One region of the Microbacterium lacusdiani genome, then DNA from elsewhere that is predicted to be linked to it. Evidence: riboswitches for the same ligand, from Rfam matches in the RefSeq annotation. Region 1 holds a riboswitch; each other region holds the start of a gene.
What was found. Region 1 has a riboswitch for thiamine pyrophosphate ahead of ACYVGN_RS08960 (ECF transporter S component). Riboswitches for the same ligand answer to the same signal wherever they lie in the genome.
Positions count from the first base shown of each region.

Region 2: linked by a shared signal. The riboswitch ahead of thiM (hydroxyethylthiazole kinase) and the one ahead of ACYVGN_RS08960 (ECF transporter S component) in region 1 are both predicted to bind thiamine pyrophosphate.
Region 3: linked by a shared signal. The riboswitch ahead of thiC (phosphomethylpyrimidine synthase ThiC) and the one ahead of ACYVGN_RS08960 (ECF transporter S component) in region 1 are both predicted to bind thiamine pyrophosphate.

Region 1 is NZ_BAAGXJ010000013.1:5,413-10,280, forward strand. It holds gene ACYVGN_RS08950 (endonuclease domain-containing protein) at 1-140, shown strand, start outside; gene ACYVGN_RS08955 (D-alanyl-D-alanine carboxypeptidase family protein) at 255-1,997, opposite strand; TPP riboswitch at 2,088-2,197, shown strand; gene ACYVGN_RS08960 (ECF transporter S component) at 2,189-2,803, shown strand; gene ACYVGN_RS08965 (ABC transporter ATP-binding protein) at 2,805-4,301, shown strand; gene ACYVGN_RS08970 (energy-coupling factor transporter transmembrane component T family protein) at 4,298-4,868, shown strand, end outside.
Region 2 is NZ_BAAGXJ010000001.1:142,643-147,510, forward strand. It holds gene nadA (quinolinate synthase NadA) at 1-926, opposite strand, end outside; gene ACYVGN_RS00720 (NUDIX hydrolase) at 1,270-1,902, opposite strand; TPP riboswitch at 2,035-2,131, shown strand; gene thiM (hydroxyethylthiazole kinase) at 2,123-2,950, shown strand; gene thiE (thiamine phosphate synthase) at 2,947-3,621, shown strand; gene thiD (bifunctional hydroxymethylpyrimidine kinase/phosphomethylpyrimidine kinase) at 3,621-4,868, shown strand, end outside.
Region 3 is NZ_BAAGXJ010000016.1:31,450-36,317, reverse strand. It holds gene ACYVGN_RS10025 (ABC transporter substrate-binding protein) at 1-556, opposite strand, end outside; gene thiC (phosphomethylpyrimidine synthase ThiC) at 553-2,373, opposite strand; TPP riboswitch at 2,370-2,478, opposite strand; gene ACYVGN_RS10015 (NRDE family protein) at 2,525-3,235, opposite strand; gene coaBC (bifunctional phosphopantothenoylcysteine decarboxylase/phosphopantothenate--cysteine ligase CoaBC) at 3,381-4,604, shown strand; gene ACYVGN_RS10005 (aldo/keto reductase) at 4,806-4,868, shown strand, end outside.

The DNA of each region.
Region 1 (4,868 bases):
ACGAGCACGACGCTCGCCTGCGCCTGATGGGCTACCACGTCATCCGGATCGGCTATTGGCAGATCATGGACGACTGGGCCGCGGTGCAGGACCTCGTGGTGACCGCCATCGCGCAGGGGCTGCACCGCATCCGCCGCTGAACGCCGACCTCCGCGGAGGAGAAATCCACGCGCGAGGCCGATCTCATGGGCATTCGTCCTGGATCGGGGATTTCTCCTCGCGCCAGGGCGGGGTCGGGCGCGTGCGGCGGCGCGCTACTGCAGGCCGAGCAGGTCGAGCGGGTGCGAGAGCCGCCAGAGCAGGCTGGGGCCCTCGAGGTCGCCCTCGAGCACCAGGGGGACCGTGGCCGAGTCGAACGGCCCAGTCGCGGTGAGCGTGCCGACCTCCGCGCCCGACGCGGTGCCGACCTCGACCTCGTAGTCCGACTGGACCTCGGGGCTGCCGCGGTCCCACAGCACGACCTCGGCGTCGTCGCCCGTGACCACCTCGACCGGCTCGCCCCACTCGGTCGTGACGTTCGCGACGGTGGTGCCGGATGCGACGGTCGGGGCGGGCTGCAGGGACTGCTCCACCTGCTCGAGCAGCGTGCGGCTGACGCTCGCGCGGGTCTCCTCGTCGGGCTGGCCGAGCACCGAGGCGTACAGCCGCACGGTGGTCTGGCCGATCGTGACGTCCTTGGCCGTGAGCAGGTTCCACGACTCGATCCACCACTCGGACAGGGTGCCGGTCTTGATGCCGACGACGCCGGGATCGCCGATCAGCGGATTGCTGTTCTCGACCACGCCGGCGCCCGGGAGTTCCGTCTCGGGCATCGCCACGATCTCCGCGATCACGGGGTTCGCCAGCGCCAGTCTCGCGAGGGTGACCAGCGACGCGGGGGTCGCCGTGTTGTCCGGGTCGATGCCGCTCGGGTCGACCATCGTGATGCCCGACAGGCCGTGCGCCTGGAGCCACTCCGGCACGGCGAGGGCGAACGCGTCCTTCGAGCCCCACAGCTCCGTCGTCAGGCGATCCACGTAGTTGTTGGCCGAGCCGATCAGGATGCCCTCGAGCAGCTGCCGCTGCGTGAGCGTGCCGTCCACGGGCACGTCGAGCGCCGACTCGTTCGCCACGCGGTACTGCCAGTACTCCTGGCTGTCAGCGTAGTCGAACGCGTAGGACGGCCCCTGCTCGCCCACCGCGAGCGGCGCCTTCTCGAGGATCATGAGCGCGGTCACGACCTTGGCGATGCTGGCCATGGGCGCGGGCGCGGCGCTGGAGGCCGGGACCGTGCCGAGGCCCTCGGCGCCGACGGCGGCGGAGCCGTCCGCGGGCCAGGTCACGGCGAGCGGATGACCGGGCGCCGGGTCGACCGTCGCGGCCGAGACCGCGGGGGCGACGTTCGCGAGCGGCCAGAAGGCGCAGCCGCCCACGTAGCCGAGCGCGAGGACGCCGGCTGTGATCAGCGGGGCCGCGACGGAGGGGCGCCTCTCGCGGCGGGTGGGGACCAGGTCGAACGCGGGCGACGGCGCGGGGGCCGCCTCGGGCTTGAGGGCGACGGTGGCCGGGTCGATCCAGGCCAGAGCGGCGGTGTCGGTGCGGGGCGCGTCCGCCACCGCTGCGTCCGGCGCCTCGACCGCGGCGCCGGCGGCCTCCTCGAGCGACGTCGGGGTCTCCGGTGCGGGCACGGCCAGCGCCTCGGCCCCGGTCGGAGCAACCGCCGGGGGCGCATCCGTCAGCGCGGCGCCCGCCAGGGCCGTGGCCGCCTCGGTCACGGGCGCATCGGCGGTGCGCTGGTCGAAGAGCGAGCCGATGCCGCGGCGGATCGCGGGCTGCTCGGGCACCACGGGCGTCTCGGGCAGGGGGTCGATGTCGTGCGCCGTCACCGCGCGGCGCGGGCGACGCGGCGCCTCGGCGACGGGGGTCGCTGCCACCGGCACCGTGGCGACGGACGCATCGTCGATCGAGCCGCGGAGATCCTCGCGGAGATCGTCGTGGGGGGAGTCGTCGATTGCCACCCGCCTACGGTACCCGCGGATGCCGGGAGTCAGCCGGAGATCGCGGGCCCCGGCGGCGAACCTCACCCGCCGGATCGCCCTAGAATGTCCCTCACACACCACGGGAGTCCGGCGAGCCGGGCTGAGAGGAAGCGACCCGCGCTTCGACCGTCGAACCTGATCCGGATCATGCCGGCGCAGGGAGGAGAGAGATGAACACGTCCGCACCCGCCACCCCGGGCACCCGCCGCTTCACCTGGCGCGTCGTCGACATCGTCGTCGCCAGCGTCATCGCCGTGGCCTGCGCCGTGGTGTTCCTCGTCTGGAACGTCGCCTACATCGGCCCGAGCGAGCTGCTCGCGCCGCTGCTGCCCGGTCTGGGCGGCCTGCTCACCGGCCCCTGGCTCATCGCCGGGGTGATCGGCGGCCTCGTCATCCGCAAGCCGGGCGCCGCGCTCTACACCGAGCTGCTCGCCGCGGTCATCTCCGCGCTCGTCGGCAACCAGTGGGGCGCGCTGACGATCGTGTCGGGCCTCGTGCAGGGCCTCGGCGCCGAGATCATCCTCGCGATCTTCCTGTACAGGTCGTTCCGCCTGCCGGTCGCGGTGCTGGCGGGCGCCGGCGCGGGCCTCGCGGCCGGCATCAACGACCGCGTCCTCTGGTACGCGGGCGCCGACGCGCTGTTCACGACCGTGTACATCGCCTCGACCACGGTGTCGGGCGCGGTCATCGCGGGGCTCGGCGGCTGGGCGATCGTCCGCGGCCTCGCGGCGACCGGCGCGCTGAACCGGTTCGCGGCCGGGCGCGCGGTCGCCAGGCGCGTCTGACGTGACGGCCTCTCCGGCGACCGGGGCCGTGTCCCCGGCCGCCGTCGAGGCGCGCGGCTGGGGATGGCGCTACGCCAGCCGCCGCGCGTGGGCCGCCTCCGGCATCGACCTGCGGATCGACGCGGGCGAACGCGTCCTGCTGCTCGGCGCGAGCGGCTCGGGCAAGTCCACGCTCCTGCACGCCCTCGCGGGCGTGCTGGGCGGCGACGACGAGGGCGAGCACGCCGGCACCCTGACGATCGACGGGCACCCGCCCGCGGCGGTCCGCGGTCGCGCCGGGCTGGTGCAGCAGGATCCCGACACCCAGGCCGTCCTGCACCGCGTCGGCGACGACGTCGCGTTCGGCTGCGAGAACCTCGGGGTGCCGCGGCACGACATCTGGCCGCGCGTCGGCGAGGCGCTCGACCTCGTGGGCCTCGACGTGCCGCTCGACCGGTCCACGACCGCGCTGTCCGGCGGACAGAAGCAGCGCCTCGCGCTCGCCGGGGCGCTCGCCATGCGCCCCGGGCTGCTGCTGCTCGACGAGCCCACCGCCAACCTCGATCCCGCGGGCGCGATCGCGGTGCGTGACGCCGTGGGCCGCGTACTGGACCGCACGGGCGCGACCCTCGTCGTGGTGGAGCATCGCGTGGACGTGTGGCTGCCGATCGTCGACCGGATCATCGTGCTGGGAGCGGGGGACGCGGGCGTGATCGCGGACGGTCCGGTCGCCGACGTGCTGCGCGACCGGGGCGCCGAGCTCGCCGCGCTCGGCGTCTGGGTGCCCGGGATCCCGCCGCGCCACCCGGCGCCGCCGGCCGCGGCGCCCGGCGAGGTCCTGCTGTCGGGACGCGCGCTCGAGGTCGCGCGCGCACGCGGCCGCCGCGTGGCGGGCCCGCTCGACGTGGACGTGCGCGCCGGCGAGGTCCTCGGCGTCGTCGGGCCGAACGGCGCGGGCAAGTCGACGCTCGGCCGCACGCTGGCCGGGCTGCTTCCGCCGGCGGGAGGCCGGGTCGTCGCCGGGCCGGCGCTCGCGGGCGGGATCGGCGAGGCGCCGATCCGCTGGTCGTCGCGGCAGCTGCTCACGCGCATCGGGACCGTGCTGCAGTCCCCGGATCACCAGCTGCTCTCCACCACCGTCCGCCGCGAGCTCGAGGTCGGTCCCCGCGCCCTGCGCCTGCCCGAGGGCGAGATCGCGGCGCGGGTCGACGAGCTGCTCGAGCGGCTCCGGCTCGCGCATCTCGCCGAGGCCAACCCCCACACGCTCTCCGGCGGCGAGAAGCGGAGGCTGACCGTCGCCGCGATGCTGGCGACGCGTCCGAGGGTGGTCGTGCTCGACGAGCCGACGTTCGGCCAGGATGCGCGCACGTGGGCCGAGCTGGTCGCGATCATCGCGTCGCTGCGCGACGGCCGCGACGGGGCGCCCGGGGCGGGCGTCGTCGCGATCACGCACGACGCCGATGTGCTCGAGGCGCTGCACGCGCGCCGCCTCAGCCTCACGGCCGGGGTCGGGACATGATCCTTCCGACCCCGCTGGTCCCCGCCGGCCCGCTCGCCCGCGTCAACCCGGTCGCGAAGCTGGGCGCCGCGCTCCTCATGGCCGCCCCGCTGGTGCTCACGATCGACTGGGTGTCGGCGGCCGTCGCGCTGCTCCTGTCCGTGCCGCTGCTGGCGATGTCGGGTCTCGGATGGCGTCGCTTCTGGGCGCGCACGGCGCCCGTGTGGATCGCGGCTCCGCTCACCGGGGTGACCATCGCGCTCTACGGCGAGACGTCGGGCACGGTGCACCTGGACTGGCTCTTCGTGCGCATCTCGGACGGCTCTCTCGCGCTCGCCGCGGCCACCGTCCTGCGCATCCTGGCGCTCGCGCTGCCGAGCGTCGTGCTGTTCGCGACGGTCGATCCGACGGATCTGGCCGACGGCCTGGCGCAGCGGGCGCGGCTGCCCGCGCGGTTCGTCCTCGGCGCGCTGGGCGGCCTGCGCCTGGTGGGGCTGCTGGTCGACGACTGGCGGGAGCTGGAGGTCGCGCGCCGCGCGCGCGGGGTCGCGGACACCGGACGGCTGCGCCGCGTGCTGGGAATGGCCT
Region 2 (4,868 bases), on a different contig from region 1:
TGGTCGACAGTGAACCGCCGGTGCACCGAGCAGAAGCCGTGCCACAGGATCACGCGCGCATCGCGCAGGTCCTGCTCGGACGAGCCGCCGAGCGGGCGATGGGGGTTCCACATGGGCATCTGCTCGAGCGGCACGCCCATGGCCTTGGCGGTGTTGCGCCCCAGGTGCTGGTCGGGGAAGAACAGCACGCGGCGCCCGCGCGCGAACGCCCACTCCAGCACGGTGCGCGCGTTGGACGATGTGCAGACGATGCCGCCGTGGCGGCCCACGAAGCCCTTGATCGCCGCCGAGGAGTTCATGTAGGTGACCGGGATCACCGGCAGGAGGCCGTCGGCGTCGGGCTCGTCCAGCGCGCCGTAGACGTCCTCGAGCTGCTCCCAGCACTCCTCGACCTGGTCGATGTCGGCCATGTCCGCCATCGAGCAGCCCGCCGCGAGGTTGGGCAGGATGACCGCCTGGTCGGGGCCCGACAGCAGGTCGGCGGTCTCGGCCATGAAATGCACGCCGCAGAACACGATCGCCTCGGCCTCGGGGTGGGCCTTGGCGGCGTTCGCGAGCTGGAACGAGTCGCCCACGTAGTCGGCGTGCCGAACGACCTCGTCGCGCTGGTAGAAGTGGCCGAGCACCACGACGCGGTCGCCGAGGGTCTCCTTGGCCGCGCGGATGCGCGCGTGCAGCTCGTCCTCGGACGCCTCGCGATACGCGGCGGGCAGCTCGCCCTGGCGCGGCGACCCGGTGGGGATCACGTCGCCCATCGAGGCGCCGGGGCCGTAGCCGGGGACCGTGTCGAAGGTCCAGGGCGTGGCCGCGAGGTCCGTCGAGCACGTGCTGCCCGCGGCGGTGCCGGCCACGATCGCCTGGATGCCGTGGTCCACGGACGCATCGACGGCGGGGCGCGGCGCGAGGGTCAGGGGAGAGGCGGCCATGTGAGCCCTCGCCTTCTGGTCGAAACGACACTTACTGTCGCGCCCAGATTAAGTCACATTGACCAGAACCGCAATTTCGATCACTTTCCGCTCACGCCCCGGCGTGGAGCCGCGGCTTCGACTCGCTTCGCTCGCACGGCGGTCGATGGCCAACCCGTGGTCGTTGAGCGGAGGCGCGCCAGCGCCGAAGTCGAAACGTGGCCGGATCGTCCCGGCCGGCTGGGGAGGTTCGGCGTCGTTTCGACTCCTCGCTGGCGCTCGTCGCTCAACGACCGGGGGTGAGGGTCGGCAGCAACTCCCTGCATCTACGGTCGTGCGAGCAAAGCGAGCGTGCGAGGCGCTTCTAGAAAGACTCAGCTTCCGCGTTGTAGCGGTAGAGGCGGGCGGGGCGGTGCTTGCCGGTGCGGAAGGACTCGGTGGGCACGAGCGCCTCGGAGCCCTCGAGCAGGCGGCGGAAGTTGGAGGGGTCGAGCCGGCGGCCGAGCACGGACTCGTACACCTCGCGCAGCTCTGTGAGCGTGAACTCGTCGGGCAGCAGGCCCGCCGCGATGCGGCTGTAGCCCACCTTGTTCCGCAGGCGCCACAGCGCGTACTCGGCGATCCGGTTGTGGTCGAACGCGAGCGCCGGCAGGTCGTCGACGTCGAACCACTCGACGTTCTCGGGCGCGCCGACGACCGAGCGCTGCGCGTCCACGAGGTCGGAGCGCAGCAGCGCCCAGTACACGACCGAGACGACCCGCGTCGGGGAGCGGTCGACGTCGCCGAACGTGTACAGCTGCTCCAGGTAGCTGGGCGTGAGCGCGGTGGTCTCGGCGAGCGTGCGCGACGCGGCCTCGCCGAGGCCCTCGGCCACGTCCAGCCAGCCGCCGGGCAGCGCCCACATGCCCTCGAACGGGTCGCGCGTGCGTCGCACCAGGGGGATCATCAGCCGATCCGAGTCGGGATCGGGGCGGAGCGAGAAGATCACGGTCGACACGGCCACCCGGATCTCGTCGCCCGAGGCGGTCGCGCCCCGCTCCTGATCCTGCGCATCCGGCGTCCTGCTCACCCCTCGAGCCTATGCGGTCGAGGTCGCCCGCCCGGGAGGCGCAACCCGGATAGGATCGCTCGCAGTGGCACGGGGTGTCCCCACCGGGGGACTGAGATCACACCCGTATCGACCTGATCTCGTTAGTACGAGCGGAGGGATGTCGCTGATGAGTGACGTGTATCTGTCGTCCGGTCCGGATGCGGGAGCCGTGCTGGCACGGCTGCGCGAGGACGCACCGCTGGTGCAGTGCATCACCAACTCCGTGGTGGTGAACTTCACCGCCAACGCGCTGCTGGCCGCGGGGGCGTCGCCGGTCATGGCGGACGTCCCGGGCGAGGCGCGCGAGTGCGCGCGCGTCGCGTCGGCGCTGCTGGTGAACCTGGGCACGCCGCGCGCCGAGCAGCGCGAGGCCATGCGCGAGGCGGTCGCGGCCGCCGGAGCCGCGGGCACGCCGTGGGTGCTCGACCCCGTCGGCGTGGGCGCGCTGTCCCTGCGCACGGACTTCGCGCGCGAGCTGCTCGCCGACGGCCCGGCGGTCATCCGCGGGAACGCGTCCGAGATCCTCGCGCTCGCCGGCGCGGGCGGACGCGGCCGCGGCGTCGACGCCGCCGACGACGTCGAGCAGACGGCGGGAATCGCGCGCGAGCTGGCGCGGAGCACCGGCGCGGTCGTCGCCGTGTCCGGACCCGTGGACCTGATCGCGGACGGCGGCCGGGTCGTCCGGGTCCACGGCGGCGATCCGCTCCTCACCCGGGTCACGGGCGCCGGATGCGCGCTCGGCGCGATCGTGGGCGCGGCCGTCGCGGCCGCCGGCGGCGACGCCTTCGCGGGGGCGGTCGCCGCGCACGTGCTCTACGCGGAGGCCGCGGAGCGCGCGGCCGCCGTCGCGCCGGCCCCGGGCGGCTTCGCGGTCGCGCTGCTGGATGCGCTGGCCACGGTCGAGCCCGCCGCCCTCGCGGGCCGCGAGCCGCTCCTCGCCGGAGCCGGAGCGTGAGCCGCGCGCTCGACCTGTGCACGTACGTCGTCGCCGACGTCGCCACGATCCTCTCCCGAGCCGGGCGCGATCTGGCGGCCGTCGCGGACGTCGTGCGCCGGGCGGTCGACGGCGGCGCGACGATCGTGCAGGTGCGCGGCAAGGAGCTCGGGGGAGCGGAGCTGCTCGACGTCGTCGAGCGCTCCGCCGAGGCGGTGGCCGGGCGCGCCGCGCTCGTGGTGGACGACCGGGTGGATGTCGTGCTCGCCGCGCGGGCGGCTGGCGCCCGGGTCGACGGCGTGCACGTGGGCCAGAGCGATCTGCCCGTCGACCGCGTGCGCGCGCTGCTCGGCGAGGGCGCGATCGTGGGCCTGAGCGCGAGCCGCCCGCATGAGCTCGCGGCGCTGCGCGCGCTCCCCGCCGGCACGGCCGACTACCTCGGCGTCGGTGCGATCCGCGCGACGCCGACCAAGCCCGACCACCCCGAGCCGCTGGGCTGGCGCGGGTTCGCCGAGTTCGCGGCGCTCGCGGGCCTGCCCTGTGTGGCGATCGGCGGCGTCGGGCACGGCGACGCCGCTGAGGCGCGGCGCGCCGGGGCGGCCGGGCTGGCCGTCGTGCGCGCCGTGTGCGCCGCCGAGGACCCCGCCCACGCCGCGCGGTCGCTGCGGAACGAGTGGGCGGAGGTCGCCTGATGCGCGGGCGCGAGGCGTCGACCCGCATCCCGAACGTGCTCTCGATCGCGGGCTCCGATCCCTCGGGCGGGGCGGGCGTGCAGGCGGATCTGAAGTCCATCCTGGCGAGCGGAGGCTACGGCATGGCCGCTCTCACCGCCCTGACGGCGCAGAGCACGCGCGCCGTCAGCGGCGTGCACGTCCCGCCGCCGGGGTTCGTGCGCGACCAGCTCGACGCGGTGGCGTCCGACATCCGGATCGACGCGGTCAAGACGGGGATGATCGGCGGCGCCGCGGTGATCGCCGAGGTGGTCGGGTGGCTCGACGCGCTCGCCGAGCGGCCCGCCGTGGTCGTCGACCCCGTCATGATCGCCACGAGCGGCGACCGCCTGATCGACGACGACGCGGAGCACGCGCTCCACGACCTCATCGCCCGGGCCGACGTCGTGACGCCGAACCTTCCCGAGCTGGCCGTGCTGGTCGGCGAGGACGTGGCGGGCGACTGGCCCGCCGCGCTGCGCCAGGCCCGCGCGCTGGCGGAGCGGCACGGCGTTCTGGTCCTCGCCAAGGGCGGGCACCTGCCGGGACCCGCCTGCCCCGACGCGCTCGTGTCCGCCGACGGCGTGCTCGCGGAGTTCGCCGGCCGGCGCATCGAGACGCGCAGCACGCACGGCACGGGCTGCTCGCTGTCGTCCGCGCTCGCGACGCTGTTCGCCCGCCACGGCGACTGGGTCGTGGCGACCGGGCTGGCGCGCGAGTGGCTGCGCGGAGCGATCGCCGCCGCCGAGGCGCTGGACGTCGGCGGCGGGAACGGACCGCTGCAGCACGCGCACGCGCTCTGGCGCGGCGACGGCGTCCCGCGAGCGGCCACCGAGCGGTGGTGGCGCGATGCGGCGCCCGTCCGCGCGGCCATCGACGCCGGCTCGTTCGTGCGCGGCATGACCGACGGATCGCTCGACCGCGAGGTCTTCGAGCACTACCTCGCGCAGGACGCGCTGTACCTGCGCGCGTACTCGGCCGTGCTCGCGCGCGCCGCGATGCTGGCCGGCGACGAGGACGAGCGCGCGTTCTGGGCGGCGTCCTCGGCCACGTGCATCGAGGTCGAGCTCGAGCTGCACCGCTCGCGGGTGGGGGAGCCCGCCGTCGCCCCGTCCGCCGAGACCGCGGCGTACCTCGCGCACCTCGACGCGGCCGCCGCGGCCGGCGACTACGGGGTGCTCGTCGCCGCCGTGCTGCCGTGCTTCTGGATCTACGAGGACGTCGGGCGG
Region 3 (4,868 bases), on a different contig from region 1:
ACGCCGCGACGCCGTCCGACGGCTGCAGCGCGACGCGCTCCACCGCGTCGAACGGGATCCCCGCCTGCTCGAGCGCGTCGAGCAGCAGGTACTCGCCCTTGCCGCCGGCGTTGACCGCGACGCGGCGGCCCACCAGGTCCTCGATCGTCTCGATGCCGGATCCGGGGGCCGCCACGATGCCCGCGTTCTCGGTCAGCACCTCGCGGCGCTGCACCGACACGATCTTCACGGGCAGGCCCTTGGCGGTCGCGCCCGCGATCGGCGCGAACGCGGCGTTCGCGACATCCAGCTGCCCCGCGTTGAACAGCGGCACGTTGGCCGTGAACGCGTACTCGCCGTCGACCCATTCGAGCTCGGCGCCGACCTCCGCGAACGCCTCGGCGAGCTCGCCGGTCTTCTTCGCGACGGCCAGCGGGCCCTGGTTGCCCGGGTCGTTGACCCGCACGACCACCGGCTCGCCCGACCCCGCCGCGGCGTCGCCCGCCGCGGGAGCCGCGGCGCATCCGGCGAGGCTCAGCGCGACCGCCGCCAGCGCGACGATCCCGGCCGCCCTCATCGGGCCGCCTCCGCGCGCAGCGCGGGAGCCGGGAGGTAGACCTGTCCGCCGGAGGCGGCGAACTCGGCGCTCTTCTCGGCCATGCCGGCCACCGCGGCCTGCGCCGCGGCGTCTCCGTACGTGTCGCGGATGTCCTGCGAGATGCGCATCGAGCAGAACTTCGGGCCGCACATCGAGCAGAAGTGCGCGGTCTTGGCGGGCTCGGCCGGCAGCGTCTCGTCGTGGAACTCCTGCGCCGTGACCGGGTCGAGGCCGAGCGCGAACTGGTCGCGCCAGCGGAACTCGAACCGCGCCTTCGACAGCGCGTCGTCGCGCGCGATCGCGCCCGGGTGGCCCTTGGCGAGGTCGGCCGCGTGGGCGGCGATCTTGTAGGTGATCACGCCGGTCTTGACGTCGTCGCGGTCCGGCAGGCCGAGGTGCTCCTTCGGGGTGACGTAGCAGAGCATGGCGGTGCCGTAGCGGGCGATCTCGGTCGCGCCGATCGCCGACGTGATGTGGTCGTAGCCGGGCGCGATGTCGGTGACCAGCGGGCCCAGCGTGTAGAACGGGGCGCCGTCGCACAGCTCCTGCTGGCGCTCGACGTTCTCGCGCACGAGGTGCAGCGGCACGTGGCCGGGTCCCTCGACCATGACCTGCACGTCGTGCGCCCACGCGCGGCGGGTCAGCTCCGCGAGCGTGTCGAGCTCGGCGAACTGGGCGGCGTCGTTCGCGTCCGCGATCGATCCGGGGCGCAGGCCGTCGCCCAGCGAGAACGCGACGTCGTACTGCGCGAAGATCTCGCACAGCTCGTCGAAGTGCTCGTACAGGAAGTTCTCGCGGTGGTGCGCCAGGCACCATCCGGCCATGATCGATCCGCCGCGCGACACGATGCCCGTCACGCGGTCGGCCGTCAGCGGCACGTAGCGCAGCAGCACGCCGGCGTGCACGGTCATGTAGTCGACGCCCTGCTCGCACTGCTCGATCACGGTGTCGCGGTAGATCTCCCACGTCAGCGCGCTCGCGTCGCCGTCGACCTTCTCGAGCGCCTGGTAGATCGGAACCGTCCCGATCGGGATCGGCGAGTTCCGGATGATCCACTCGCGCGTCGTGTGGATGTCGTTGCCGGTCGACAGGTCCATGAGCGTGTCGGCGCCCCACTTGGTCGCCCACTGCAGCTTCGACACCTCCTCGGCGATCGAGCTCGTCACGGCCGAGTTGCCGATGTTCGCGTTGATCTTCACGAGGAAGGCCTTGCCGATGATCATCGGCTCGGACTCGGGGTGGTTGATGTTGCTGGGGATGATCGCCCGCCCGGCCGCGACCTCGCTGCGCACGAGCTCGACGTCGCACTGCTCGCGCAGCGCCACGTACCGCATCTCGGGGGTGATGATCCCGCGGCGGGCGTAGTGCATCTGCGTCACGGTGCGGCCCGGCTTGGCACGGCGCGGCTCGGGCTTCGCGCCCGCCCAGCGCTGCGAGGGCGCGCCGCGGCGCACCGCCGCGCGGCCATCGTCGCTCAGCCGGTGCCCGCGCGCCTCGTACGGCTCGGTGTCGTCGCGCGCGGCGATCCACTCGGCACGCTGCGGCGGCAGGCCGCGCTCGGGCACGCTGCCGGGACCTGCCGTGCGGTACACGCGCAGCGGCGGGTTGGGCGTGCCGTCGGGCGAGTCCTCGAGCGCGATCTCGGTCACGGGGACGCGGATGCCGTGCGCGGCGTCCTCGACCCACGCGAGCGAGTGGGAGGGGTGCTGTTCGGTCCCGTGCTCTTCAGCGGATGCGTCGCCGGGAGCGGCGGGATCGACGGGAGGGATGGATGTCGGGAGAGCGCGCGCCACCATGGGCTGTCCTCACTTCCTACGCCGGTACGAGCCGGATCAGGTTCGACGGTCTCGGGCGGTGTCAGCCCGGTCTCAGCCTCTTCCGAGGCCCCCGTGTGGTCAGGACATGTGTATCACGAGCACCGGGAGTCGGCGCAAATCGGGCCGTGCGTCAGTCGAAGGCGAGCGGGTTCCAGAGACCGGGACGGTCCAGCGGCGCGTAGCGCACATCCGCGCGGCCGTCCTGGATCGACGCGACGCACGCGAGCAGCGACACGGTCGGGTAGCCGTGCGGATGGTTGTCGCGCACGATCGCGCGGTCATCGGTCGGCGGCAGCTCGGCCGTGCGGCCCAGCACCTCGAGCCACGGGCGCCACCAGGCGGCGTCCCCGTCGGTCGGGGCCTGCTCGAAGGCCTCATGCCACGCCGCGATGCGCGGGGTCGCGGGGTCGTCGACGCCGTCGTGCGCCAGCATGTGCGTGCCCGGGGCGAGGGTCTCGCGGCGCAGCTCGGCACCGTCCCAGGACGTCACCCGCACCTCGGCGCCGTCGACCTCGACCAGGTTGAACCCGAGCGTGCGCGGCGCGCCCTCGGGCGACGACCCGGCGACCGAGGCCAGCACGATCCCGCCGCGCGACTCGAGCTCGGCGGCATCCAGTCCCTCGGGGTACCCCGCCCGGTTCAGGAGCACCGCCAGCCGGCCGCCCTCGGCGGCGAGCCAGGCGCCGCCCGCGAGCCGGTCCTGCACGCCCACGAGCCCGGGCCGGTCCGGCCACCACGCGCCGAGCGGGTTCCACGGCCGGTTCGGATCCTCGTCCCGCACCGCGAGCAGGCGCACGGGCTCCGCCGAGGACTCCGGGACGCGGACGATCGCGGTGCACATGGTTCCATTCTCGGGTTCCGCGCGGGACTCGGCTTCGACTCGCCGCGCTCGCTCAGCCCGTTTCGACTCGGCTCCTTCGTCGCTCCGCTCGACGACCACAGGGTGATGCCGCGGGGCGTCGAGGGGCGTGAGCCACAATGAAGGCGTGAACATCGTCGTGGGCGTGACCGGCGGCATCGCCGCGTACAAGACCGTGCAGCTCGTGCGGCTGCTGGTGAAGGACGGGCACGAGGTGCACGTCGTGCCGACCGACGATGCGCTGCGCTTCGTCGGTCAGCCGACCTGGGAGGCGATCAGCCGCCACCCCGTGACGACGTCGGTGCACGACGACGTGGCGCAGGTGCGGCACGTCGCGCTCGGCCAGAACGCCGACCTCGTGGTCGTCGCCCCTGCCTCGGCGAACACGATCGCGAAGATGGCCGCGGGCCTGGCGGGCGACCTGCTCGGCACGACGCTGCTCGCCACGCGCGCGCCCGTGCTGATCGCTCCCGCGATGCACACCGAGATGTGGCAGCACGCCGCCACGCAGGCGAACGTCGCGACGCTCGCCGCGCGCGGCATCCGGATGATCGGCCCCGACAGCGGGCAGCTCACGGCTGACGACATCGGCCCGGGCCGGATGAGCGAGCCCGAGGCCCTCCACGCCGAGATCGGCCGGATCCTGCGGTCGCGCCGCGATCTCGCGGGGCTGCGCTTCGTGGTCTCGACGGGCGGCACGCGCGAGCCCATCGACCCGGTCCGCTTCCTCGGCAACCGGTCGAGCGGCAGGCAGGGAATCGCGGTCGCGCTCGCCGCGGCAGACCGTGGCGCCGAGGTCACGCTGGTCGCCGCGCACGTCGACGAGTCGGTCGCGGCGCCCGCCGTCGCGCACCCGGGCATCCGGATCGAGCGCGCCGGCACCGCCGCAGAGCTGGGGGAGCGGATGACCGCCCTCGCCGGCGACGCGGACGTGATCGTGATGACCGCCGCCGTGGCCGACTATCGCGTCGCCGACGTGGCCGACCACAAGCTGGCCAAGGAGGACGGCAAGCCCACGCTCGAGCTGGTCGAGAACGCCGACATCCTCAGCGGGCTCGCGGCCGCGCGGCGTCCGGGGCAGACCGTCGTGGGCTTCGCGGCCGAGATGCCGACCGCCGACGAGACCGTGCTCGAGCGCGGCATCCGCAAGCGCCGCCGCAAGGGCGCCGACCTGCTCGCGGTCAACGAGGTCGGCTGGGAGGCCGGCTTCGAGCGCGCCGACAACACGGTCACGGTCATCGGCCCGCACGACGCGCCGGTCGCGACCGCGAGCGGCAGCAAGCGCGAGGTCGCCGACGCGCTGCTCGACGCGATCCTGGCGGTCCGCGGGGCGCCGGCGCCCGCTCAGTAGGCTCGTGCGCATGAGCACCGAATGGGCCCACCAGCCGCTGGTGGACGACGCCACGGTCCGCACGAACACCGGCCGCGGCTGGGAGGACTGGGTCGCCGAGATCGACGGGGGTCAGGGCGCCGACGCGGGCCACACCGCGATCGCGCGCTGGCTGGTCGCCGACCTGGGCGTGCGGCCCCTCGCCGCCGTTAGGCTCGGGGCATGGCGACCATCGACATCCCCCGGATCACGCTCAACGACGGCACCGCGTTCGCCGAGCTCGGC